Regions from separate parts of the Gluconobacter sp. genome, predicted to be linked through region 1. Evidence: riboswitches for the same ligand, from Rfam matches in the RefSeq annotation. Region 1 holds a riboswitch; the other holds the start of a gene.
What was found. A riboswitch is a leader RNA that binds a small molecule or an ion and turns the genes downstream of it on or off. The one in region 1 is predicted to bind thiamine pyrophosphate.
Positions count from the first base shown of each region.

Region 1 (12,282 bases):
AGGCATCACAATAGCGACCGGCCCCATCTGCACGGCTTTCATGACCGAGCGCCCGATACAAGCCGTCAAAGCTGATGAACGCCAGACTATCGACCCCAATAACGGAAGCCATTTCTTCCATCGTATGCGTTGCTGCCATCAGCTTGCTCTCTTCGGGCGTATCAATGCCATAGAAGCAAGGGTGGCGCGTTGGCGGGGACGTAATGCGCATATGCACTTCCGTCGCACCGGCCGCGCGCACCATATCCACAATCTTGCGAGACGTCGTTCCACGTACAATCGAGTCATCAACCAGAACGACCCGACGTCCAGCTAGAACCGGACGATTGGCGGAGTGCTTCATCTTCACGCCAAGATTTCGGATCTGATCCGTTGGCTCAATGAATGTCCGGCCGACGTAATGATTGCGGATGATACCCAGCTCAAACGGGATACCGCTCTCAGCCGCATATCCGATAGCAGACGGAACGCCGGAGTCCGGCACTGGCACGACAACGTCTGCTTCGACTGCCGTCTCACGCGCCAGCTCCGCACCAATGCGCTTGCGGGCTTCGTAGACAGGCTGGCCTTCGAGCACTGAATCAGGCCGTGCAAAGTAGATGTATTCAAAAACGCAGAAGCGCCCACCCTGATCGCCAAACGGACGAAGGGATCGCAGCCCCTCAGAGTTTATCACCACGATTTCGCCGGGCTCGATATCCCGAACATATTCCGCTCCAATGATGTCGAGCGCACAGGTCTCACTGGAAAGAACCCAGCCACCATTCGAATCTTCGTAACCCGGCATCCGACCCAGAACCAGCGGACGAACGCCCAATGGATCACGCATGCCGATCAGGCCGTCATCGGGCGTCAGGGTAATGAGGGAATAAGCCCCCTTCACCTGCTTGACAGCATCAATGAACCGATCGAGCACTGTGGTGTACAGAGAGATGGCAATGAGGTGAATGAAGACTTCCGTATCCGTGGAAGAATGGAAGATACATCCGCGCTTTACCAACGCCTGCTTCAGGGTCGCGGAGTTGGTGAGGTTCCCGTTATGGGCGACTGCCAACCCACCGAACTCATAATCCGCATACAGCGGCTGCACATTCCGGACATGCGTTCCGCCTGTAGTGGCGTATCGGTTATGACCGATGGCGACACTTCCAGGCAGCGTTGCCATGACACGGCTGTCTCCGAAGACATCACCGACCAGCCCCAGACCTTTGTGCTGATGGAACCGTTCGTTATCGAAACTGACGATTCCGGCAGCTTCCTGACCACGATGCTGAAGTGCATGGAGTCCAAGAGCGGTCAGGGCAGACGCATCAGGCACGCCCCAGACGCCGAAAACGCCACATTCCTCGTAAGGACGGTTAAGAGTATCGGAGGCAGTCATGCAGTTCGGCCTTTCCGGACTGGGTTCACAACGACGCGTCATGACCGCTTGTGGGCGGCGATGCAAGATGTGGTTGCAATGAATGTGGCAGATAACCGGCAAGTCGGGATGCTCCGGCCTCAATATATGGCCCGGTGAAGCTTCCCTGCATCAGGTAGGAGGTCCAGGACCCGAAAAAAGACCCTGCCAGCAGATAAAGTGCGATCAGCATCACATATCCGCGCAGAATGCCGAAAATAGCGCCCAGTATGCGGTCTACGCCCCCAAAAAGAGTGCCCCTCACCGCTGCTCCTACACGCCCGGCGATCGTCGTCAGAGTTAGCAGAATGACGATGAACAGGACTGCCGCGCTTACGCTCTCCGCCAACCAGCTTTCATGCAGATACGGAGAAATCCACGGAACAAGGGCAGCGTGAAACCGATAGGTGAGAATGACGGCAGACGCCCAGGCAACAAGCCCAGATAGCTCGGTCGTAAAACCGCGCGTGAGTCCCCACAGAGCAGACAGACCAATAACGATCAGCACGCCGATATCCAGCCGGCTCAGATCATCCGGCGAAATATGAGACAGATCTGGAAGAGAGGGCATGGCTCAGGGCAGTTTGGTGGAACGGTAATGACCGCCTTTACGGGGACGGATGCCATTAGCACGAAGTTCTTCCGCCAGGCGGATTCTTTCGTTCAGTTCTACCCAGACCTGGTCAGCATCAACACCCCGCGCCTTCCACACCTTCTCAAGAAGGCCGACAAAAGCCGCACTTTCCCGAACCAGGCCCGCACGATCATTGACCATGACATGCAGCACGCAGCTTGAAGCCGAATTGCCCAGTCGGGTCGCCAGTTTCGTGACTTTGCGGGTTTTTCGGAATGGGCGAAGGTCTTCCTTAAGCGGCATCACTCTATGATGAGGGTGATGACCTATGGACGCAAGGCCATCACCCTCAATCATTCCGCGAAGGGCGTTATTCCGCGATCGTTTCTACTTCGTTTTCTGGAACGTAGAGTTTTGCCCCATGTTCCTGAAAGACCTCACTCATCTGCGCCATACCATCCTGACGTTCTGCCTCCCGGCGAATGTCATGGCTGATTTTCATGGAGCAGAACTTCGGACCACACATTGAGCAGAAATGAGCTGTCTTGTGCGCCTCTTTCGGAAGCGTTTCATCGTGGAAGCTGCGTGCCGTATCCGGATCCAGCGCCAGATTGAACTGATCTTCCCACCGGAACTCGAACCGTGCACGGGACAGCGCATCGTCTCGTAGCTGAGCCGCCGGATGTCCCTTCGCCAGATCTGCCGCATGGGCAGCAATCCGGTAGGTTATGACACCCGTTTTCACGTCTGAGCGGTCCGGCAGACCCAGATGTTCCTTCGGCGTCACGTAGCAGAGCATCGCCGTCCCGAACCAGCCAATCATGGCCGCCCCGATACCGGACGTAATGTGGTCATAACCCGGCGCAATGTCCGTCGTTAGCGGACCAAGCGTGTAGAACGGCGCTTCCCCACATTCCTTGAGCTGCTTGGTCATGTTGACCTTGATCTTGTGCATCGGCACATGACCCGGCCCTTCAATCATGACCTGACAGCCCTTTGCCCAGGCCACCTTCGTCAGTTCACCCAACGTCGTCAGTTCAGCAAACTGTGCCGCGTCATTCGCATCGGCAATCGACCCCGGACGCAGGCCATCCCCCAAGGAGAAGGTGATGTCATACCGGCGCATGATGTCGCAGATCTCTTCGAAGTGCTCGTAGAGGAAACTCTCGCGGTGATGCGCCAGACACCAGGACGCCATGATGGAGCCACCACGGGAGACAATGCCCGTCGTGCGCTTTGCAGTCAGCGGAATATGCTGAAGGCGGACACCAGCATGAATCGTGAAATAATCCACACCCTGCTCGGCCTGCTCGATCAGCGTGTCGCGGAAAATTTCCCACGTCAGCTTCTCAGGAACACCATTCACTTTTTCCAGCGCCTGATACAGCGGCACCGTGCCGATCGGCACTGGAGAGTTCCGCATAATCCAGTCACGGATGTTGTGGATATTCCGACCGGTGGAAAGATCCATCACCGTGTCCGCACCCCAGCGGATGGACCAGACCAGCTTCTCGACTTCTTCTGCGGCAGACGACGTCACCGCCGAATTGCCGATATTGGCGTTCACCTTCACAAGGAAGTTTCGGCCAATAATAACCGGCTCAAGTTCCGGATGGTTGATATTGGCGGGGATAACAGCCCGGCCCCGCGCAACTTCTTCCCGCACGAATTCAGGCGTAATGAAAGCTGGAATAGAGGCACCAAAATCCTCGCCATCGGCAAGGCGTTCTTCTGCTCCTTCAGCCATCTCAGCACGGCAGACGTTTTCGCGATGAGCAATATAGATCATCTCTTCCGTGATGATCCCTGCCCGCGCAAATTCATACTGGGTGACGAATTTCGCGCCCTCGCCGGAATAGACCTCATGCGCCGCAGGACAGGCCGGAACAGCCTGAGCTTCGCTGGCAAATCCATTGTCTTCCGGTTTGACCGCACGAGCGGGAACCTGCTGGAAGCCCCGCTTTGCAAGCCATTCCGCCCGCGGAGCAGACAAGCCCTTCTTCACGTCAATCGTGACAGACGTGTCTGTGTACGGACCAGACGTGTCATAAACTCTGACAGGCGCCTCATTGGCTGACGGATGCAGCGCAATTTCGCGATAGGGAACCAGGATATCCGGACGCCCCGGTGCTTCGGACCATTTCTTGCAGGACCCTTGGATCGGGCCTGTCGTCACGTGATCTACCGCTGGTTTCTGGTTCAGGTTTTGTGGAATATCACCCATGTTCGCCCCCTCTGAGGCAGAGGGAGTAACAACACGGAACACCGGCTATGCCAGTTTCGTTGTGTCTCAACACCATTCCCTCCGCCGGTTCTAACCGGATCAGGTTTCCCGGATGCAGAATGCACCCGGCAGGGTCGTCACACCGCAGACCTTGCAGTCTTTCAGTGACCTCTCAGCTTCTTCGGGCGAAGCTCCCCCTGGTAGGGGCCACACTCATCGCATCCGCTTCGCCCTGTCAATGCGTTTCACCGTGAAGTGAGGCCGATAAACAGCTATGACCCGCTTTATTTTACTCAGGAGGGCACGCCCTTGAACCTGTATGTTTTCTATCTCGGCGGGGCAGCGCCCGGCGCCAATATCGAAGTTCATGATGTTCAGTTTGCGATCGCGAACAAGCCGGAAGATGCCTATCCCTCTCTTGCGGAGCGCTGGTTTGGAGTACGAAACTCCCTGCACGTTGACGCCTATGGTGTCATTGCATGGGCTGATGGACATGCTGTTACACTCAGTCCTGAAAAGCCTGTAGGCGGCAAAACGCTCTATTTCATCAATATGGGTGGGTATGCGCCTGGCGAACTCAAGGAAGAGCACGCCTTCACGTTTCTTGTTGCTGCATCGCCAGAAGAGGCCAAGGCAAAAGCCAAAAAGACCTTATTACCGGGCTATGACCACCGCCACCGCGATAACTTCATGGAAGTAGATGATTGCCTGCCTCTGGAACAGATTGATGGGCTTTACATCCATCTGACCCCACAGAAAGACGGGCAACCTGTGACAGCGCTTTGGCAGGGCTACCGAAAGATCTGACGTCCTCCCACTTCATCTCACGGCAAGGGAGCCACTCATGCCAGACCCAATGTCGGTTTATCTGTTTTCTTACGGAACGCTCCAGCACCCCGAGGTTCAGCTCTCCTCATTTAGTCGCCTGCTACATGGCGAAGATGATGCGATAACGGGCTATCAGACGTCGATGATGGAAATCACGGACGCTGCTGTTATCAAGGCCAGCGGCAAACGCTTTCATCCTGTTATTCGCCCTAGTGACAATCCACAGGACGAAATCACGGGGCAAGTCTTCCGCATCACTGAAGCTGAGCTTCTCGCTGCGGACGCTTACGAAGTGTCCAGCTACAAAAGGGTGCAAGTTACACTGCGCTCAGGCAAGAATGCATGGGTCCACGTGCTCGCCTGACCAGTGCAGAATCAAAAAAGGCAGCCAGTGACCCGGCTGCCTTTTTCAGAATTCAGAGCGCTGTCCTACCTGACTTCAGGCCGCTTCAGAGCGCTTGAGCTGACGTTCACGCCAAAGCGTGGAGAGTGCTTCAACCAGTTCATCGATTGCTTCGTTCGTATGAAGCGGCGTCGGCGTCAGGCGCAGACGCTCCGTTCCGCGCGGGACGGTCGGGAAGTTGATTGGCTGGATGTAATGCCCGAAGCGGTTCAGCAATTCGTCGGACAGATCCCGGCAAAGTTCTGCCTCACCCACCATGACGGGGACGATATGGCTCGGATTGCCGACATGCGGAATGCCTGCCTTGTCCAGAGCGGCACGCAGATAGGCAACCGCACGCTGCTGCCCCTCACGCTCGACGCTGCTGCGCTTGAGATAACGGACGCTGGCCAGAGCACCCGCAGCAATCATCGGCGGCAGAGCCGTGGAGAAAATGAAACCTGAACCGAAAGAGCGCACGAAATCGCAAAGCGGTGCAGAGGCAGCAATGTAGCCCCCCACAACGCCGTATCCCTTGCCAAGCGTCCCTTCGATCACCGTCAGACGATGAGACAGGCCCAGCTTTTCAGCTACGCCTGCACCGTGATCGCCGTACATGCCCACGGCATGAACTTCATCAAGGTAAGTCATCGCGCCGTATTTGTCGGCCAGATCGCAGAAGGCTTCGATCGGCGCGATGTCGCCATCCATGGAATAGACGGACTCAAACGCAATGATCTTGGGAACGTCTGCTGGAAGTTCTTTCAGGCGACGCTCCAGATCTTCCACATCATTGTGACGGAAAATCTGCTTCTCAGCGCGGGAATGACGGATACCTTCAATCATGGACGCATGATTGAGTTCGTCAGACAGAACCACGCAATTGCGCAGACGGCCTGCAATCGTTCCCAGCGTCACCCAGTTGGACAGGTAACCTGAGTTGAAGAGCAGTGCACTTTCTTTGCCATGCAGGGACGCCAGTTCTTTTTCCAGTTCCACATGATAGTGGTTGGTGCCGGAAATGTTGCGTGTTCCGCCTGCACCAGCGCCCGTCTCATCAAGGGCGTTGTGCATCGCCTTGAGAACTTCCGGGTGCTGCCCCATGCCGAGATAATCGTTGGAACACCACACTGTGACGTCACGACCGAGCCCATGATGATAGGCTTTCGGGAAATTGCCGGACCGGCGCTCAAGTTCCGCAAAGTAACGGTAGCTGCCATCGGCGCGCAGACCGTCCAGGGCGGACTGGAACATCGCATCATAATTCATCGCGTTTTCTCCTGCGCGGCACTGTAATCCTGTGAAATCTTTCCGCCAAGTGCCTGCTCCAGATAGGCCAGCAGAACACGCAGCCGCGCAGGCATCTGCATCCGGGTGGCACCACACCCCACGACCATGAACCAGACCGACAGAACACTCCCCCGCCACTTCGGCAGAACCTCGACCACTCGCCCTGCATCCAGGTCCCTCCGCAGCATGAAATCTGGCAGAAGCGCTAGGCCTGAGCCATTTCGGAGCGCTGGCAAAAGCATGTCTCCACTATTGACCATCATCCGGTTTCGAAGTCGGACAGATGCCTGCTGGCCATTCTCATGTGTAAGGCGAAGAAGGTCCGGCAGATCGGAATTCGCGTAGAGCAACCCTGCATTGCCTGAAAGATCTTCCGGTTTTTCGATCGTCCCGAGTCTCTCCTTCATTTGTGGCGAACAGACCAGCCGCATCACGGACCGGCAAAGAAGATGAGCCCCTCCGTTGGTTACGGGAGCGAGATCTCCCGGCGTAATGCGGACGGCTGCTTCGAACCGGCCACTCAGTAGATCGACGGTCCGGTCATCCAGATCAATTTCCATGGAAATATCCGGATACCTGTCCATAAATTCCGGCAGAACAGGTCCAAGAATATCCAGCCCGAACCCCATGGGAGCCGCCAGGCGAATCGTTCCCCTTGGGCTGACCGAGCCTTCCCGCAGCTCTGCTTCCAATCCTTCACCATCGGCCAGCATCCGGCGTGCGCGTTCCAGACATGCCACTCCGGCGGATGTCAGGGAGAGGTGACGGGCACTTCGCTGGAAAAGGGTTGTTTTCAAGCGATGCTCCAGACGCGCAATCACCTTGGACACTGTAGGCGGAGACAGCCCAAGAGTTCGTGCTGCAGAGGCGAACGAGCCGCTTTCGGCGACACGGGCAAAAACAGCCCAGCCTTCCAGATCGGGGAGCATACAGCCTCTCTAAGATGCGCTTTATGGAAACTTTATATTTCCATCAATTCCGTTTTCTTTACGCCACATTGCGCCCATCTTGAAGGCTATAACCTTTACTGAGGAGCGACCAATGCTCGATATCAGACCCTTCTCCTCGCTTGGCCACGCCAACCATGGATGGCTGGACGCCCGGCATCATTTCTCTTTCGCTGGCTACACAGATCGGCACCGCATGCACTGGGGCCGTCTGCGCGTCTGGAACGATGATAAAATCGAAGGTGGGACAGGCTTCGGCGCTCATCCGCACAAGGACATGGAAATCATCACCTATGTTCGCACCGGAGCCATTTCTCACGAAGACAGCCTTGGCAACAAAGGCCGTACGGAAGCTGGCGATGTTCAGGTCATGTCTGCTGGCAGCGGTATCGTCCATGCCGAGTTCAACAAGGAGACGGAAGACACAACCCTGTTCCAGATCTGGATCATTCCCAATGAACCAGGCGGCACGCCAAGCTGGGGCACACGTCCATTCCCAAAAGATGCCCGCAATGGACGGTTCGTAACCCTTGCCTCCGGCTTTCCGGAAGATGATGCCCTGCCGATCCGGGCCAAGGGCCGCGTTCTGGGAGCAACCCTGAAAGCTGGCGAAACCCTGACCTTCGAAACCAGCCGGGAAAACTTCTCCTATCTCGTGCCGGCGACAGGAAGCCTGGAAATCGATGGGCGAACCGTTGCAACGCGGGACGGTGCAGCTCTGACCGATGTGGACAGTATCGTCATAACTGCGCTGGAAGATGCAGAAATCGTTCTGGTGGAAAGCGGCCCCCTCGACTGACTGGCCAAGGCGGGAACATCACGCAAAGGTGTTTCCGCCTCATGCTACACACGCTCGATTCAAACGTTGTTACTGTAGGGCCAAGTCCCCCCGGATGCGGCCAGTCTCTCTCTTGATGAGGAGTACGGGTCATGACAACCACGACCGAGACCAAAGGCCAAAAATCCACCTCCCTATTCGTCCGTTTTGGTGACTGGCTTAGCAATGCCAGCATGGACAGATCAGGGCTGACAGAAGTGACCATCCGACTGATGCGTGACGACTGTCATCTTGCGACCCGTGTGAGCGAAATTCACAATACGGAAAGCAACCCTCTCACCCCCAAGGAAGTCGAAACTCTCATGGGTGAGAAACACCTCAAATATATTGCGGATCAAACGGGGCAGTCCCTTGAGGCCATAGAGGATGCGCTGACAGGCGTTCTGCCCATGCTTGCCAATTTGCTTCGCGTAGATCCAGAACGCCTGTTCCAGTACCAGTGTAAGATATGAGAACCTGAACGGCAGCTATTGTCACCTATCGAAGATAGCTGCCGTTTTCTCATTAGAGGCCTTCAGCCGTACGGGTCATGCGCCGCCTCTTTGAACGACCCTCCACACTTGCAAAGCGCTCATTGATCTGAGCGGTCGTTTCAGCTCCAGCTAAAATGAGCCCGGACGCCTCGGAGCAACCGGTTTTCTGCACAAATTCCAGCTGCTTTGGCGTATCTACTCCTGTAGCACGAATGCACAAACCAAGCGCTTTGACGGCCTCAAGAGCGGCCCGATAGAACACAACTGCACCTTCATCGAGCTCTGGAACATCGCCCTGCGGATTCCAGGTTAAGCTGGACGCCGACAGAACAGCCAGATCAAACTGAACACCGTCTAATAGACCGCTAATGGCGCGCTCCCTCAGCAAAGTCAGGCTGGAGACTGAAGACCCAAAGCCGTTCGTGAAGATCTGAACGCCTCGATCACGAAGAGACGCCAGAGTGTAACAGACTTCGCGCTCCTCCTGAGCGATCCCGCTTTCCTGAAAAACCAGATCCAGACGCGAAATGGGAAACCCGCTCTGAGCCAGAACACAGTTCAAACGACTGTTGAACGCTGCATCCGGTGCCTGATCGTCTTCGAGTGAGACCATCAGACGCATACCATCCGGCCAGCCTGCCGCCTGCGTACAGGCAACCTGCAGAAGCTCCAGATCAAATTCTCTCCGCTGCTGCTCAAGCGGCTTGCGGCGACTTCGCCGGACGGTGCGGCGGGGGATAGCCAGCCAGAGCTGGCTCATGTCCACCTGCGCGCCAATCAGCTTTTCCATTCCCGCCCGGCTAGCCGCCATGCGAGGCAGCCATCGCAAAGGCGGCAGAGCACTTTTCTGGCGCGCTCGACGACTGCGCAGGGTCGTGGCAAACATCGTGGCGTTTGTCGGAGAAATGTTCGTGTCGGACCTCACAGGATCATCTCTTCGGTCTCTGGTCACAGTGCCAGTCACTTCGGGGCCAAAAGAGGCTGCATCCGCAAAACTGACATCCTGTCCTGCATCATCCAATTTCGAACATCTCCTGTTCCATCTGCGCGACAGAATGACGGGAGAAGGCTAATTTTCCCTTAACAACAGCCGTTTTTCGCTCACGTTCCCGTGGGGTTTCAACAAAATCGCCGAGGAACCAAGAGTCAAATTCTTCGTTCGCTCAATCAGGACAATTCTGCTACCGATTTTGCTCCAGCGGATTTTCCGTGCCACTTCCTTCAAGCGCGCAGGTTCAATCTGCCTGTCAGGACATTGTTGATGACGGATGCTCTCTCTCGCTCCGCCCCGAACACGTCTTCCCGCAACTCTCTCAAGGCTTTGCTACCTTTCTGGCAGGTGACGTTTGCGTCTTTCCTGGGATGGTTTCTGGACGCTTTTGACCAGACATCCCTGATGTTCACACTGCCGGACATCGCTCATGATTTCAGCTGCACCATCGGCACACTGGGGATGGTTCTGACAGCCCAATCCCTTGGACGCGCCATAGGCAATACAAGCTGGGGCTGGCTCGCGGACCGTTATGGCCGTCGTCTGGCCTTTATGCTCGGCGTAGTCTGGTTCGGTGTCTTTTCTGCCATGACGGGCCTGTCCCACAGTCTTCTGATGCTGGGCATTGTCCAGTTCCTGTTCGGCATCGGTTTTGGTGGCGAATGGACGGCCTCTGCAGCCCTGCTGATGGAAAGCGTTCCCGCCTGGACACGCCCGATGGCGTCTGCACTCATGATGTCAGGTTATGAAGTCGGATATTTTGCAGCAGCCGGAGCGCAGGCTCTGATCCTGCCGCATTATGGCTGGCGTGTGCTGTTCTTTATCGGACTGGCGCCTGCTCTCCTTGCGATTTTCATTCGCCTCGGGGTCAAGGAAAGCCCGGTCTGGCTGCGGAACCGGGCAGACCGCGCGGCCGGTCAGGCCAAAACGCCGACACAGCCTCTTCCCAAGGTAAAATTCCGCCTGAACGGAGCGGCCATACAGGCAATTGCCTTCATGGCGTTTCTGGAATTTCAGAAAGCGGCCATTTACACATTTTACCCCACGATCCTGCGTGGCAGCCATCACCTGACACCGCAGGATATCTTCATTCCCATTACCCTCTACTGCATCGGATCCTTCGCTGGAAAAATCCTGTGTGGCTGGCTGGCAGAACGATGGGGTGACCTGAAGGTCATGCTCGGGGCGATTGCGATTGTCGTTCTGACAATCTGGCCGTTCCTAAGCGCTCCGTCCTGGAGCATGCTGCTGACGGCAGCCTTCGTTATGGGTGCTGCTGCGTCTGGTATCTTCGCCCTCGTGCCGCATTATCTGGCGAAATGCTTTCCTTCCGAGACACGTAGCTTCGGAATGGGGCTGGGTTATGCTCTAGGGTCTATCGGGCAGGGTATTGCCGGATGGCTGATTCCGGGAATTGGCCGGACACCGATCACGCTCCCGCTCACTGCGGAAGCCTTCGTGGTCGGGTCCAGTGCTGTCACAGCCGGTATCGCCCTGCTTCAGCCGAAGCACCTTCCGGGCGAAACCATGGAAGGCGACGAAGAAGCAGCCTCTTAAAGAGAGGCTGCCAGCCACTCGGCGGTACGGATTCCATCTATGCCGGCGGACAGGATACCGCCGGCGTATCCTGCCCCTTCTCCCGCAGGGAAAAGCCCACGCAATGTTGGGCTCTGGCCATCACGGTCTCGCTGAAGCCGGATCGGGGAAGATGTACGCGTTTCCACTCCGGTCATGACAGCATCATCCATCGAGAAGCCCTTCAGCTTGCGTTCAAAACGCGGCAAGGCCTCACGAATGGCGTCCGAAACAAAATCCGGCAGACAGAGTGTCAGATCAGTTGGTGTCACACCCGGCTGGTAGGACGGCACGACGTCACCCAGCGTTGTGGAAGGGCGACCGGCCAGAAAATCCCCGACGCGCTGGGCAGGAGCACGGTAATCACCACCACCGGCCACAAATGCTGCCTTTTCCCATTTCCGCTGAAGTTCGACACCCGCCAGAACATCGTTCGGAAAGTCCTTTTCCGGCGTCACTTCAACGACAATTCCACTATTCGCATTCCGTTCGGCACGGGAATACTGGCTCATGCCATTGGTCACGACCTGCCCGATTTCAGACGTCGCCGCTACGACCTGTCCGCCCGGGCACATGCAGAACGAATACACAGCCCGGCCATTCGACGCGTGATGAACCAGCTTGTAATCAGCGGCCCCCAGCAGATCGTTCCCAGCGTATGAGCCGAAACGGGCTGTATCAATGACAGACTGGGGATGTTCGATCCGTACACCGATAGAGAACGGCTTGGCATCCATGGCGACATTCGCATCGCGGAGCAT
Region 1 is NZ_JBDOBO010000001.1:449,496-461,777, forward strand. Features, by position in the region: gene purF (amidophosphoribosyltransferase) at 1-1,381, opposite strand, end outside; gene ABF979_RS02090 (CvpA family protein) at 1,407-1,970, opposite strand; gene ABF979_RS02095 (hypothetical protein) at 1,974-2,330, opposite strand; gene thiC (phosphomethylpyrimidine synthase ThiC) at 2,344-4,197, opposite strand; TPP riboswitch at 4,256-4,405, opposite strand; gene ABF979_RS02105 (DUF1543 domain-containing protein) at 4,507-5,004, shown strand; gene ABF979_RS02110 (gamma-glutamylcyclotransferase family protein) at 5,042-5,389, shown strand; gene hemA (5-aminolevulinate synthase) at 5,465-6,676, opposite strand; gene ABF979_RS02120 (LysR substrate-binding domain-containing protein) at 6,673-7,626, opposite strand; gene ABF979_RS02125 (pirin family protein) at 7,739-8,443, shown strand; gene ABF979_RS02130 (YidB family protein) at 8,575-8,934, shown strand; gene ABF979_RS02135 (EAL domain-containing protein) at 8,987-9,976, opposite strand; gene ABF979_RS02140 (MFS transporter) at 10,217-11,503, shown strand; gene ABF979_RS02145 (NAD(P)/FAD-dependent oxidoreductase) at 11,500-12,282, opposite strand, start outside.

Region 2 (12,282 bases), on a different contig from region 1:
CTTGAGGACACAGGACATCTGGGTCACGCAGCACTGCTGGCCGCGCGTAATCAGGTGCTGATGGAAGCAGCTAAAAATCCGCTGCTTCAGGCTGTACGTCCGCTTGGCATGGAAGATGCGCCGCAGTTCAAGCTGGACATCAACCGTGAACGTGCGAATGCGCTTGGTCTGACCAACGCTGACATCAACACGACGCTGGAAGGTGCTCTTGGCTCCATCTACGTCAACCAGTTCATGCGCGATGACCGTGTGAAGCAGGTCTATATTCAGGGTGAACCCTGGGCACGTATGACACCGGAAGATCTGAACCGCTGGTACGTCCGCAATACGACGGGCACGATGGTTCCGTTCAATGCCTTTGCGTCCGGGACGTGGGAAAGCGGCCCGCAGAAGGTCGAAGACTACAACGGCATGAACTCCTACGAGATTCAGGGGCAGCCTGCGGTTGGGTCCAGTTCCGGTCAGGCTATGAGCGAGATGGAGAAGATCCTCGCCAAGCTGCCACGTGGCATTGGGTATGAGTGGACGGGTCTGTCTTACGAGCAGCTTGCATCCAGTGGTTCAACGGGGCCGCTTTATGCTCTGGCAGCTATCGTGATCATGTTCTGTCTTGCCGCGCTCTATGAAAGCTGGGCCATTCCGTTTGCCGTGCTTCTGGTGCTGCCACTGGGTGTGCTCGGAGCGATTGCTGCAACGCTGGGACGTGGCCTTTCCAACGACGTTTACTTCCAGGTTGGTCTGCTGACGACAGTGGGCCTGTCTGTGAAGAACGCGATCCTGATTGTGGAATTTGCCAAGGCTTTCTTCGAAGAAGGGCAGTCTCTGGAAGAGTCCGTGATTGAAGCCGGGCGCGAACGTCTGAGGCCAATTCTCATGACGTCCATTGCGTTTGTCTGCGGTGTGTTCCCGCTTGCGATCGCAACGGGGGCAGGCTCTGCTGCACGTGTGGCTATCGGAACCTGCGTGGTGGGCGGCATGCTCTCTGCAACCTTGCTTGCGATTTACTTCGTGCCGGTATTCTTCGTGGTGGTGCTGCGTCTGTTCCGTGTGGTCCGGATCCGGGATCGGAAGGACGCCTATGCCCATCTTGATAATAAGGCGACACCTGCCATTGAAGGGGAGCACGGCGCATGAAGGCCCGTCTTGGATTTGCCGCGCTGTTGATGCTTTCCGGCTGTAACATGGCTCCTAAATACCACCAGCCAACGCAGGCTGTGCAGAATGGTTATCCTGCCGACACAGGTGCAAAAAATGCACCTGCGGTCAGCAGCGTTGCCAATCTCGGCTGGGAAGATTTTTATACCGACCCGCGGTTGAAGGCGCTCGTTCAGCTGGCTCTGAAGAACAATCGTGATCTGGCGGCGCAGGCAGCGGCTGTCACGGTTGCGCGTGGGCAGTATGAAATCCAGAATGCGTCCCTGTTCCCCATTATTTCTGCTGGGGGGCAGGGGATGTTCATGGCGCCGTCTGATACGGCGGGATTCTCGTTTGCTCCAGGACTGGGTACTTCTGTTTCCACATTGCGCCTGTATCAGACGTCCATCGGATTTTCGTCTTATGAGGTGGATCTCTGGGGACGTATTCGCAATCTGACGAGGCAGCAGGCTGAAACCGTTCTTAACAGCGTGGAGAATGCCCGGAATGTTCTGCTCACCACCGTGTCACAGGTGGGGACAACCTACATTCAATGGCTGGCTGACAGGGAACAGCTTCGTGTCACACGCGGGACGCTGAAGTCGCAGGGAGAGACCCTGCGTTTGACGCAGTTGTCGTATGACAATGGCGAAACGGATGCGCTCACGCTTGCGCAGGTCAAAACCCAGGTTGAGCAGGCTTCCGCCAATGAGGCGCAGTATGCCCGCGCCGTAGCGGATGACGAGCATGCGCTTCAGTTGCTGGTCGGAACGCCTCTGCCCGCCGATCTGCCGCCACCGGCGCCGTTCGGTACGCAGACCATGATCGCAAACCTTCCGGAAGGTCTGCCGTCGGATCTGCTCGCACAGCGGCCTGACATCGTGGCTGCCGAACATACTCTGATCGGTGCCAACGCGAATATTGGTGCCGCACGCGCCGCGTTCTTCCCAAAAGTGACACTGACGGCTTCCGAAGGCACAAGCTCGCTCCAGTTTCGCAAGCTGTTCACGCCTGGGGCGGAGACATGGACTGTTTCACCATCCATCAGTTTGCCGATTTTCACCTGGGGCCAGAGTGAAGGCAATCTGTTGATGGCGAAGGCGCAGAAGCTTCAATATGCGGCACAGTATGAAAAGACTGTGCAGACGGCTTTCCGGGAAGTGTCGGATGCGTTGACGGCCCGTGAGACGTATCTGTCTCAGGACCGCCATATGCAGTCCCTCGTTGATCAGTCACAGAAGGCCTATGACCTGGCGAAGATGCGGTATGATGCCGGGATCGACAGTTATCTGACGACGCTTGAGCAGCAGAGAACGCTTTATCAGGCTCAGCAGAATGCCATTCTGGTTCAGGCGGCCCGGTTCCAGAACCTCGTCACGCTTTACCGTGCGCTTGGCGGTGGCTGGAGCCAGAAGACGGTTTCGCCTACAGTGCCTGCCGCAACGCACTGACCGGAGAGCATCATGCGCAGGATCCTGACTACCACTTTAGCCGTTCTAGCCCTGACGGGCACGGCTGTCGCGCAGGATGCCGAGGGTGACGGGCCCAAGAAGCCAAGCATGCACGAGCTGTATCATAGCTCCTCGCTTCCCCGGAGCCATGCTGACTTCAGTCGCTTCAAGTATCGTCCGCCAGGGGACAAGGTGGTTGAACAGCCGGATGCGTTTCGGCTGCTTTTCCGCACTCGTGACGGCCAGCCCGATGGTTATGCCGAACGTCGTGGCGATGCCGTGATCTACTATGATCGCTACGGAAAAGTGACACATGTTCAGCCGCTTGCGCCGGACGATGAAACGCCGAACTGATCTGTTTCTTCGACGACTGTTTTAGAAAGCGCCGCCCTGTTTTCAGGTGCGGGGCTTTTTTTTTGCGTATGGGGACGGGGCCTGCCTGTGTCCTCGCATGACCGAGTTTGTCGGAAAACAGACACACTTTATCAAAACCCTATTGAGAATGTTTCTCATTACCAATATAGGGATTCCCGAATGTAAAATAACTTGTCTGAATGAAGAGGTTCCGGTGACAGGCTCGCTGCGCACACACATTACGTCTCTTTCAGTTGCCGGTACGCTCCTGATGTCTTCCCAAGGGTATGCTGCCGACCCTGTGAAGCATGAAAAAAAGCCAGAGCGTAAACCCGAGTCATCGACGCGGCATTTTGAAGATCCAACGGATATCGAAGGATCGGATGTCGAACATCTGACAGTTCAGGGGCATGGGTTTAACACCATGCATCAGTCCCTCGGGCTCTCCCGGATGCCGCAGGATGTCATGCATACGCCGCAGAACATCAATGTTGTGCCGCAGGCCCTGATGCAGCAGCAGAATGTCAAATCTCTCGATGAAGCTCTCAGGAATGTGCCGGGTGTAACAACGTCCATCGGTGAGGGCGCTGGTGGCATGAATGGCGATCAGTTTCTGATCCGCGGATTTCAGGCCCAGAATGATATTTATGAAGATGGCTTACGGGACTTCGGTGTGTATTCCCGCGATTCATTCAATTTCGAAAACGTGTCTGTCATCAAGGGGCCGTCTTCCGAAGTTTTCGGGAATGGTACGACGGGTGGCGCCATCAACATGGTGACTAAAACCCCGGGTTTGAAGAACCATTATGCCGCTGATTTTTCAGGCGGATCAGGCAGTTATTATCGCGGCACGCTGGATGTGAACCAGAAAATCAATGACTCTACAGCCTTCCGGATTACGGGCATGGGCGATGAGCATAATGTTGTAGGACGAGATTATATCTTCTCCCATCGCTGGGGTGTTGCTCCGTCGCTTGCATTTGGGATCGGTAAGAGAACAACACTTATTCTGCAGTACATGCACCAGCAGGAAAACTCCGTTCCTGATTTCGGTGTCCCGGTCGTTACCAAGCCGGGCGCAAAGTACGGGCAGCCTATTACGGAATACGGTATCCGTCGGACGAACTGGTACGGAACGGATAACGACCAGAACGCCACCAACTCCAACATGGAAACAGCACGTTTCAGCTTCAAGCTGAACAAGCATGTCACGTTCTATGACGATTTGCGTGGTGGTGAATATTACCGGTCTTTTGCAGCCTCAAAAGCGACCTGCGATACCACCTGTGTGAATAATTACTTCAACGGGGATGCCTCAAAAGCACTTGTTGCGCGTTCCGGGCCTGTTGGTGCAGGCGCGGGCACGGGCGCCGGAACGTACATGGCACCGTTACCTTATGAGCAAACAAGCTGGTCTGTGCAGAATGTCGGCTCAATGGTGGCTGATTTCCATACGAGCTTTCTCAAGCATCAACTGGTTGCTGGGTTTGATGTGGAGCGCGTTAATGATGTTCGCTCCCAGTCGACGTATCTGAAGCCAAAACCTTATGCGAACCTTGTTAATCCAAACCCGCATGTGGGAAATCTGGATCTCGTACCAGGGGACATGAATCCGGGTGGTCTGGTGTCTCTGGGTTCACTGGGCGCGAAGTCTCACAGCAATGGTTACGGGTTCGACACCGGTCTGTTCCTGTTCGATCAGATCTGGTTCACCAAGTGGCTCTCTGTGAAAGGTGGTTTCCGCTGGGATCGCTGGCAGACAAGCTATAATCTGACGGGAGGCAATGTTGCGAAGAACCCCGATCAGCATTTTCATGATGTTACAGGCGTCTTCAATCCGAACGCTAGCCTTGTCGTAACACCAGACGAACATCAGACCTATTATTTCACTTGGGCCAATTCCACGACCCCAATGGGAATGTACGTCACCAACGGGTCTGTACCCATTCGTCCGGGAACCAATTCTTTTGCCAGCCCGGAGAAGGCTCAGCTTTATGAGCTTGGGGCCAAGTACAGCATTCTCCATGACCGCCTGGGTCTAACCGCCTCACTGTTCCGTCTGGACAAGGGCAATGCGCTGAATGCTGATCCGGTGACCGGTGAAATTCAGGGGTCTTCTGATCGGCAGCGCAATCAGGGACTGGAACTGTCTGTCGGGGGCGTCATTCTGCCAGGCTGGAACGTGTCAGCGACTTATGCCCTCTATGACAGCAGCACGACGTCTTCCGCCACGAAGGCAAACCGTGGCAAGAATGTTCAGTATGTGCCGCACAATCAGGCAACACTCTGGTCCGCATATAGTGCCTTCCCGGATAAGCCCTATAACCTGACGGTGGGTGGTGGACTGACCTGGCGTGAGCATGTCTGGTTGAATGCGGCCAATACGCTGCGTGCACCCGCCAACCTAGACTTCAGTGCCATGATTTCCCATCGCTTCAATCAGCATTGGAAAATCTCCATGAATGGCTACAATCTGGCCAACAGACTGAACTATCAGAGTCTTTTCTCAAACCGTTCAACGCCATCCGCAGGGCGCATGTTCCTGGGAGAAGTCAGCGTAGCGTATTGAGGGAAATGCGTTTCGGTTGAGAGACTGTTCCTCATATGGCGGGAAAGCACACTCTGCTTTCCCGTTATTCTTGAGACGCTCTTTGCCATTTGAACAGTCCATGTACCGCCAGCCCCACAAATATCGCGTAAAGTGCAGCCGTTGGATAAAGGGTGCGATTGATGAACATGGCAACATAAGCTGTGTCGATCACGATCCAGCAGGCCCAACTGATCGTATGGCGTCGCGCGGCCCAGATCTGCGCGACCAGACTGTAACTACTCAGGAAAGCATCAGCCATCGGGGTGGGGTCATCTGTAAAACGCGCCAGACAGAAAGCCCACAATCCGCCGCCTAGTGCGCCGCTCAGTAGACCGAAGAGAAGCCCGCGCCCTGAAAGCGGCCGAATATGCAGGGTATCATCACCCTGAGCGCCATCTCTTATCCAGCACCACCAGCCATAAATCAGACAGCCACAGAATACAGCCTGAAGGCAGGCATCAGCATAAAGATGGGCTTTAAAAAATACCCATCCATATAAGAGTGCGGCAAGAAGAGAGAATGGCCAACAGGCCATGTTGCGGCGTGCTGTCAACCACACGCCCATGGCGCTGAGCAGGGCCGCAATGAGTTCTGTCAGGGACATACCGCAGTGCCGTTCAGAGTTTTACGGAGCCAGTTCAGAAGGTGTTGTCCTTCATGGCCTGCAAACCAGTGGGCATGACCCAGAAGATAGTCCGCATAGGCAACGTGTGCGGATGCCTCATCGCGAAGCAGCGCGCTGTAATATGCGACCTCAGACAATGCGAATTCGACATGAACAAGCGGTAGAAACGCAACAACCAGTTTGCATTCCTGGGGTGTGAGAGGGCGGATATTCTGATAGCCCCTCAGAAGTGCGGTTAGCTGGTCCCATGAGACGCGATAATCGGTTGAGAGCCATGAGATGGCAGTGCGTTCAATGGCAACTGCAAGATCGTAAGCGGCGCAGGTGCGATCAGACATGCCAAAATCAAAGATCCCGCAAATTTCGGCATCGGGAGTATCCGAAGTCCAGAACTGGTTGGATGGATGCCAGTCGCCGTGTCCCCAGCAGGGGACAATATCCATCAGGAGGGGTCGAAGCTTTGCATGGAAAGGTTCAAGAACACTCAGGATCTGCTGCCAGGATTGAGGATTTAACGTTGTATTGAGATCCGGTTGAGACGCGCTCCAGACGCGAAGGCCAGTCTCAAGATCCGGGTGGGTAATGGCGTTGAAGCTGGACAGCAAAAGCCGATCAGGGCGGGCGCGGGCGGTATAATCTGTTGCCGCAAGATGCAGGCGAGCGAGTGCACTTCCTGCCGTATGTGCCTGTTTGGAACAGAGAAACGGCTCCCAGGATTGAACGTCTCGATAAAGGTCCAGACCGGGTAAGGGAGGAAAGACCTCGTAAACCCAGCCATGATCCGTCAGCGCCGAATGTCCATTCTGCGTTTTGAGCGGTGAGGTCACGGGTAGGTCATGACGCACAAGGTGTGCCATGAAGTCATGTTCTTCCGTCAGGGCATTCTGATCGCGCAGGCGTGGGTCGTGGCGCTTCAGGAACAGCGTCGTGCCGTCGATAAGGCGGATCAGGGCCGTCGCGGAGAATGGGCGTTGTCCATGCCACAGAACGGTTTCCGGAACGGCTGTGTTGGGAAAAAATGCCAGAACACGTTTCGCCTCGGCGAGTGTCAGAGGCGGCCAGTGCCGTTCAGCCTGCACACCATTGACGCCGAACTGTCCGGGAACGGCCACGGGTTCAGAAGCCTGTGGATGCTGTGAACAGGGCTGCGAAACCGCCGCCGATGTAATAACTTGGGGCACTCCCACTGATCGTGCTGCCGTAAATGCCGGTCGTATCCTTTGCGTTCAGGGTCGGGCTGGCAACGCCGGACAGGGAGCGCTCATTGGTGATGTTGATGAAGTTCAGGCGCAGGGTTGGCTTGTGCAGGCGAGACAGATCACCGAAGCGGTAGCCGACGGAAATATCGCCTGTTGTGCGGTCTGACATCCGCTCATCATTCATGAACGTTGCGTATTGGTGCCCCGTGTAATGCAGGGTGGCCACGCCGAAGATATGCCCGTCATCGTAGCTGATGCCAGCAGCGGCCTGAAGCGTCGGGCTGCGAACGGCCATTTTGCCTTTGGTCGGCAGAAGATCGCCGCCGGAGGCAATGTTGTTATCAATGGTGGCGTGCAGATACTCGCCGGAAACATAGGGGCTGAAGTGGTGCCAGGGGCGGAGGCCGATTTCCACATCCACACCGCGGGAGGTTTGGCCGCCGGCATTCATGGTCGTCTGAATGATGGAGCCATTCTGGGAGGCCAGCGTTGAGATCTGGCGGTTGGTGAAATTGTAGTTGAACAGCGTCAGGCTGCCGATGATCCATTGTCCTGTGCGGCGATATCCCAGTTCTTCGGAAATGGAATATTCGTTGCGGACATCCGCACTGCCTGTTGTCGCGAGTGCGCCGGAGGTTGGGTCGTAGGTATTGTAAAGCGCCGTCTGGTCTGGCGCGCGGAAATTGGTCGTGGCGTTGAAGAAGATCTGGTTCTGCTCATCAATGCGCCAGCGGACGCCAACACGCGGCAGAGGCTCCATGCTGTTTGACGCCACACGATACTGAGGGCCGGGAACATTGTTCGTGCCAGCGCGGCTCATCATGACGGCCTTGAAACCCGCCTCGATGGTCAGGCGATCATGCAGGAGCGAGATGTGATCGCCCACATACAGCGCGTTGGTCTGGGAAATGGTGTGGAAGCTGCCGCCCAGCAGTTTCTGTCCGTTCGCAAGATGGATCAGGCTACTGTTGTTTTCCGCCCAGATATCGCCTGAGGCGCCGGTGGCAGAAACGGTTGTGAAGGGCTGCTGCTCGTTGTCGTCTCCGTAATCATACCAGTAACCGAGGACGAAATCGTTCCAGCCGGTTTTGTAATGCAGGGTGGAATTGAATCCGGAGCGATAACTGCGTTGCGTGTAGTTGGCACGCACGACAGCAGTTCCATCCTGTGCATTGGGCAGCGTGAGCGTGTCACTTAGGGGCTGAGTGCCGTTATAGAGACCGGTTTCCGTCAGTGTGGAGCCACCCGGAACGTTGCCATAGGCGAACTGTGCGTAAGGTGTGACGTCCAGGGAAAGCTTATGCGTCAGATGCAGATGGACGGGCGCGCCTGCATAGAAGGTGCGTTCCTGCGCGCGCCACAGACGCCAGTAATTGACGGCGTTGTCTGCGTTGGAGGCGTCATAATGGCCTGCAAGGTTGTTCGCGCCATGGATGCCATCGACTTTCCAGCTTTCCATCGTGACCTGCGGATAATAGCTGGTGACGGTGGTGTTGAAGGAACCGATAAGGCTGGTGCGGTTGCCCTGGCCCCAGTCCTTCAGGAACTTGAAATCGACATGCTGGCGTTTGTCCCGCCCCGGTCCGCGCCAGTTATCGCTGGCGCTGTGGGAATAGGATACAAAGCCACGAATACCGGAATTGCCGATGTTGCCCGTTTCAAGGCGAATGAATTCGCGGTTGGTGTCGAAGGAGCCATAGGAGACGCTGGCGAAACCCCCGGCCTTCTGTGACGGATCGAGAAAAGACAGGCTCATCAGCCCACCGGCGGCGTTCAAAACCGGACTGTCCAGATCGGCCGACCCTTGGGCAAGTGCGACCTGACTATAATTCTCGCTGTCAGCGAACTGGCTCGGATATCCGGAATAATAGGCGACATCGTTCAGCGGCGTGCCTTCCAGCACATAGCCGATGGCATCATTGTTCAGGCCGCGAACGGTCAGGTTGGTGTTGGGCGAAAAGCCGAACGGGTCGGATGTGGCAACATTCGCACCGGGCAGCATGGAGGCGAGCTGATAGGCCGTCGCCATCGGGGGCTGCTTGTCCATGTAGTCGCGGCCGACTGTGCTGATAGAGCGCACGCTGTTTTCCGGTCGGATCAGTCCGCCGCCGGGCTGATGTCCGGGCGCACTGTCAGAGACGCGGTGAACCGTGATGTGCTCGGCCTTCGGGGCTATGGGCGCAGGTGGGGTAAGGGCTGTGGTATCCGCCGCGCGCACTGTACCGGCACAAACGGTCAGGCCGAGCAGGAAGACAGGAACCTGGCGGGATTTGCGCGCAAATACGGTGGTCATGATGGTGCTGTCCCGCCTGCAATACTGCGATCCCCCCATGCGCAGCGGGGACGACGAGAGACACCGAAAATCCAGTCTTTGGATCTGTCAGTAGCCACCATCCCTCCGCCAGCATGAACTGGATCAGGTTCGATGGGTCACTGCGCTGGTATGGCTCTAAAGCGCATACCCTCAGCAGTCTCTCAGCCCTTTGTCAGGGCGCCCCAAGGTGAAGACGCACTCCTTCATGGGCTGCGAGCGAATGTCAATAAATTCCGTATTGCGTGGGGGTATCAAAATTTCGTCGGCAGGGATGGAGCGGCGAGGCAGAGCAGGATAGAGTATTGTTATAAGATAACATTTTTAGGATCTGTCATGCGTGTTGTTAAGCGCTTGTTGCCTGCTCTGCTCATTGCCAGCACGGCCCTTGGTTCAGCTCAGGCCGAGGAAGGAATGTGGACGTTCGACCATCTGCCAGCTCGTCAGTTGAAGCAGCAGTATGGCTTCGAGCCTTCGGCTGAATGGATCAACCACGTCATTCAGTCTTCAGCACGTCTGGCAGAAGGATGCTCGGCGTCCTTTGTCTCTGGTGACGGGTTGGTGATGACGAACCATCATTGTGCCAATACCTGCCTGACGGATCTGTCAGACAAGACACACGATTATTTTCATGATGGTTTTTCGGCAGCAGATGTTTCCAAAGAGCCGCAATGTCCGGGTATGGAGCTGGATCGTCTGGATCAGGTGAAAGACGTGACAGGCCGTGTCGCTGATATGACCGCAGGCAAGCACGGTGCGGATTATGCAAAGGCGCTTCAGGCTGCCAGTAGCGTTCTGACGAAGGAATGTGCGGGCGGAGATGCAATACACTGGCGGTGTGATGTCGTGACGCTTTACCATGGTGGTCAGACCGCCCTGTATCGCTATCGTCGATATCAGGATGTGCGCCTCGTGATGGCGCCAGATCAGGATATCGCATTCTTTGGCGGCGATCCGGACAATTTTACCTTTCCACGGTATGATATCGATCTGTCGATGTTGCGGGTGTTTGAGGACGGTAAGCCGGTCCACACACCTTTCTTCAAGTTTGATCCGAAAGGACCAAAAGCGGGAGAGCTGGTGTTCACGTCTGGTAACCCAGGGCGGACGCAGCGGTCGCTTCCGGCCAGTGCATTGACGTTCCAGCGGGATGTTATCCTGCCAACCATCATTGGCGTGTATTCGACCATTGAAGGGGCGCTCTGGCAGTATTCGCGTGAGAGCAAAGAACATCTGATTGAAGCGCAGAATACGCTGTTCGGCGTTCAGAACGGCCTGAAATCTCTATCGGGCACCGTGAAGGCCCTGCGGGAACCTGGCGTGATGGAAAAGCGTGAAGCGGAAGATCGTGCTCTACAGGCCTGGATTGATGCGGATGCCGAGCGCCGCAAGATCTATGGTGAGCCGTTCAAAAAGGTAGAAGCTGCATTGGCCATACAGCGCCAGTCTTATGGCCATGACTTTGCCATTGCCCGTACAGTTCATGGCTTGCTGGGTGATGCTGTCATGCTCGTGTCAGCCGCGCAGGAGCGCCAGAAGCCGGATGCCGAGCGTCGTGCGGGCTACCACGATGCCGAACTGGCTGAACTTGAAGCTGAAATTTCTGCCAAAGTGCCGGTGCATGTCGATCTGGAAACCATGACGCTGGCTCTGGGCATGACCACGATGCGTCAGATGCTGGGTGAGGATGATGCTGCCGTTCATCTGGTTCTCGGCACAAAAAGCCCGGATGAACGCGCTGCGGAGCTGATGCAGGGAACGAAGCTTGCTGATCCTGCGCAGCGCCTTGCGTTGTATAAGGGTGGTGCAAAGGCCATTCAGGCCTCTACGGACCCGATGATTGTTCTAGCCCGTCAGTTGCAGCCGGTTCTGGATGTGATCCGCAATCGAAGCCGTGATCAGATCGAAGCACCAATGCATGAAGCTCAGGGTGCGATTGCCCGTGCCCAGTTTGCGCGCGCACAGGCAGAAGGAAAGGCAGATACGCTTTATCCGGATGCTACATTCTCACCAAGACTGTCTTACGGCACCGTCAAAGGCTGGCAGGATGGTGCCAAGACGATTGCGCCCTTCACAAACTTTGCCGGAATGTACAAACATGCGACCGGCAGCGATCCGTTCCGCCTTCCGCAGGTCTGGCTTGATGCGAAACCTCTTCTGACACTGTCCACGAATCTCGATTTTGTTTCGACGAATGATATTGTGGGTGGAAATTCAGGCTCCCCGGTCATTAACCGGCAGGGCAATGTGGTAGGTCTGATTTTCGACGGTAATCTCAATAGTCTGGCTGGCGATCTTTATTACGATGGCGAGCGCAATAGAGCGGTTTCGACGGATACGAGCGCTATCATGGCTGCACTCAAGACCGTCTATCATGCCGATGCCCTTGCTCAGGAACTGGAACAGGGACACCTGTAATCATGATGTGAGGGTCGTTCCTGCGGAATAACCCTCGACATCTAATGTAAGATTCCTGACAGTGGGTAGATGCCAGTCTGTCCGTCTTCCTGTTGTTTTCAGCCTGGAGTGTCCCCTGATGCTGGGTGACACTTTCCGCTCTCTGGGGCGGCGTAATTATCGTGTCTGGGTGTGGGGAGCTCTGTTCTCCAACATCGGGA
Region 2 is NZ_JBDOBO010000005.1:74,158-86,439, forward strand. Features, by position in the region: gene ABF979_RS04505 (efflux RND transporter permease subunit) at 1-1,134, shown strand, start outside; gene ABF979_RS04510 (efflux transporter outer membrane subunit) at 1,131-2,585, shown strand; gene ABF979_RS04515 (hypothetical protein) at 2,598-2,939, shown strand; gene ABF979_RS04520 (TonB-dependent receptor) at 3,154-5,508, shown strand; gene pnuC (nicotinamide riboside transporter PnuC) at 5,573-6,133, opposite strand; gene ABF979_RS04530 (phosphotransferase enzyme family protein) at 6,124-7,266, opposite strand; gene ABF979_RS04535 (TonB-dependent receptor) at 7,271-9,646, opposite strand; TPP riboswitch at 9,730-9,862, opposite strand; gene ABF979_RS04540 (S46 family peptidase) at 10,001-12,082, shown strand; gene ABF979_RS04545 (MFS transporter) at 12,201-12,282, shown strand, end outside.
Region 2: it holds a riboswitch for thiamine pyrophosphate, as region 1 does, so the genes downstream of both, ABF979_RS04535 (TonB-dependent receptor) here and thiC (phosphomethylpyrimidine synthase ThiC) in region 1, are expected to answer to the same signal.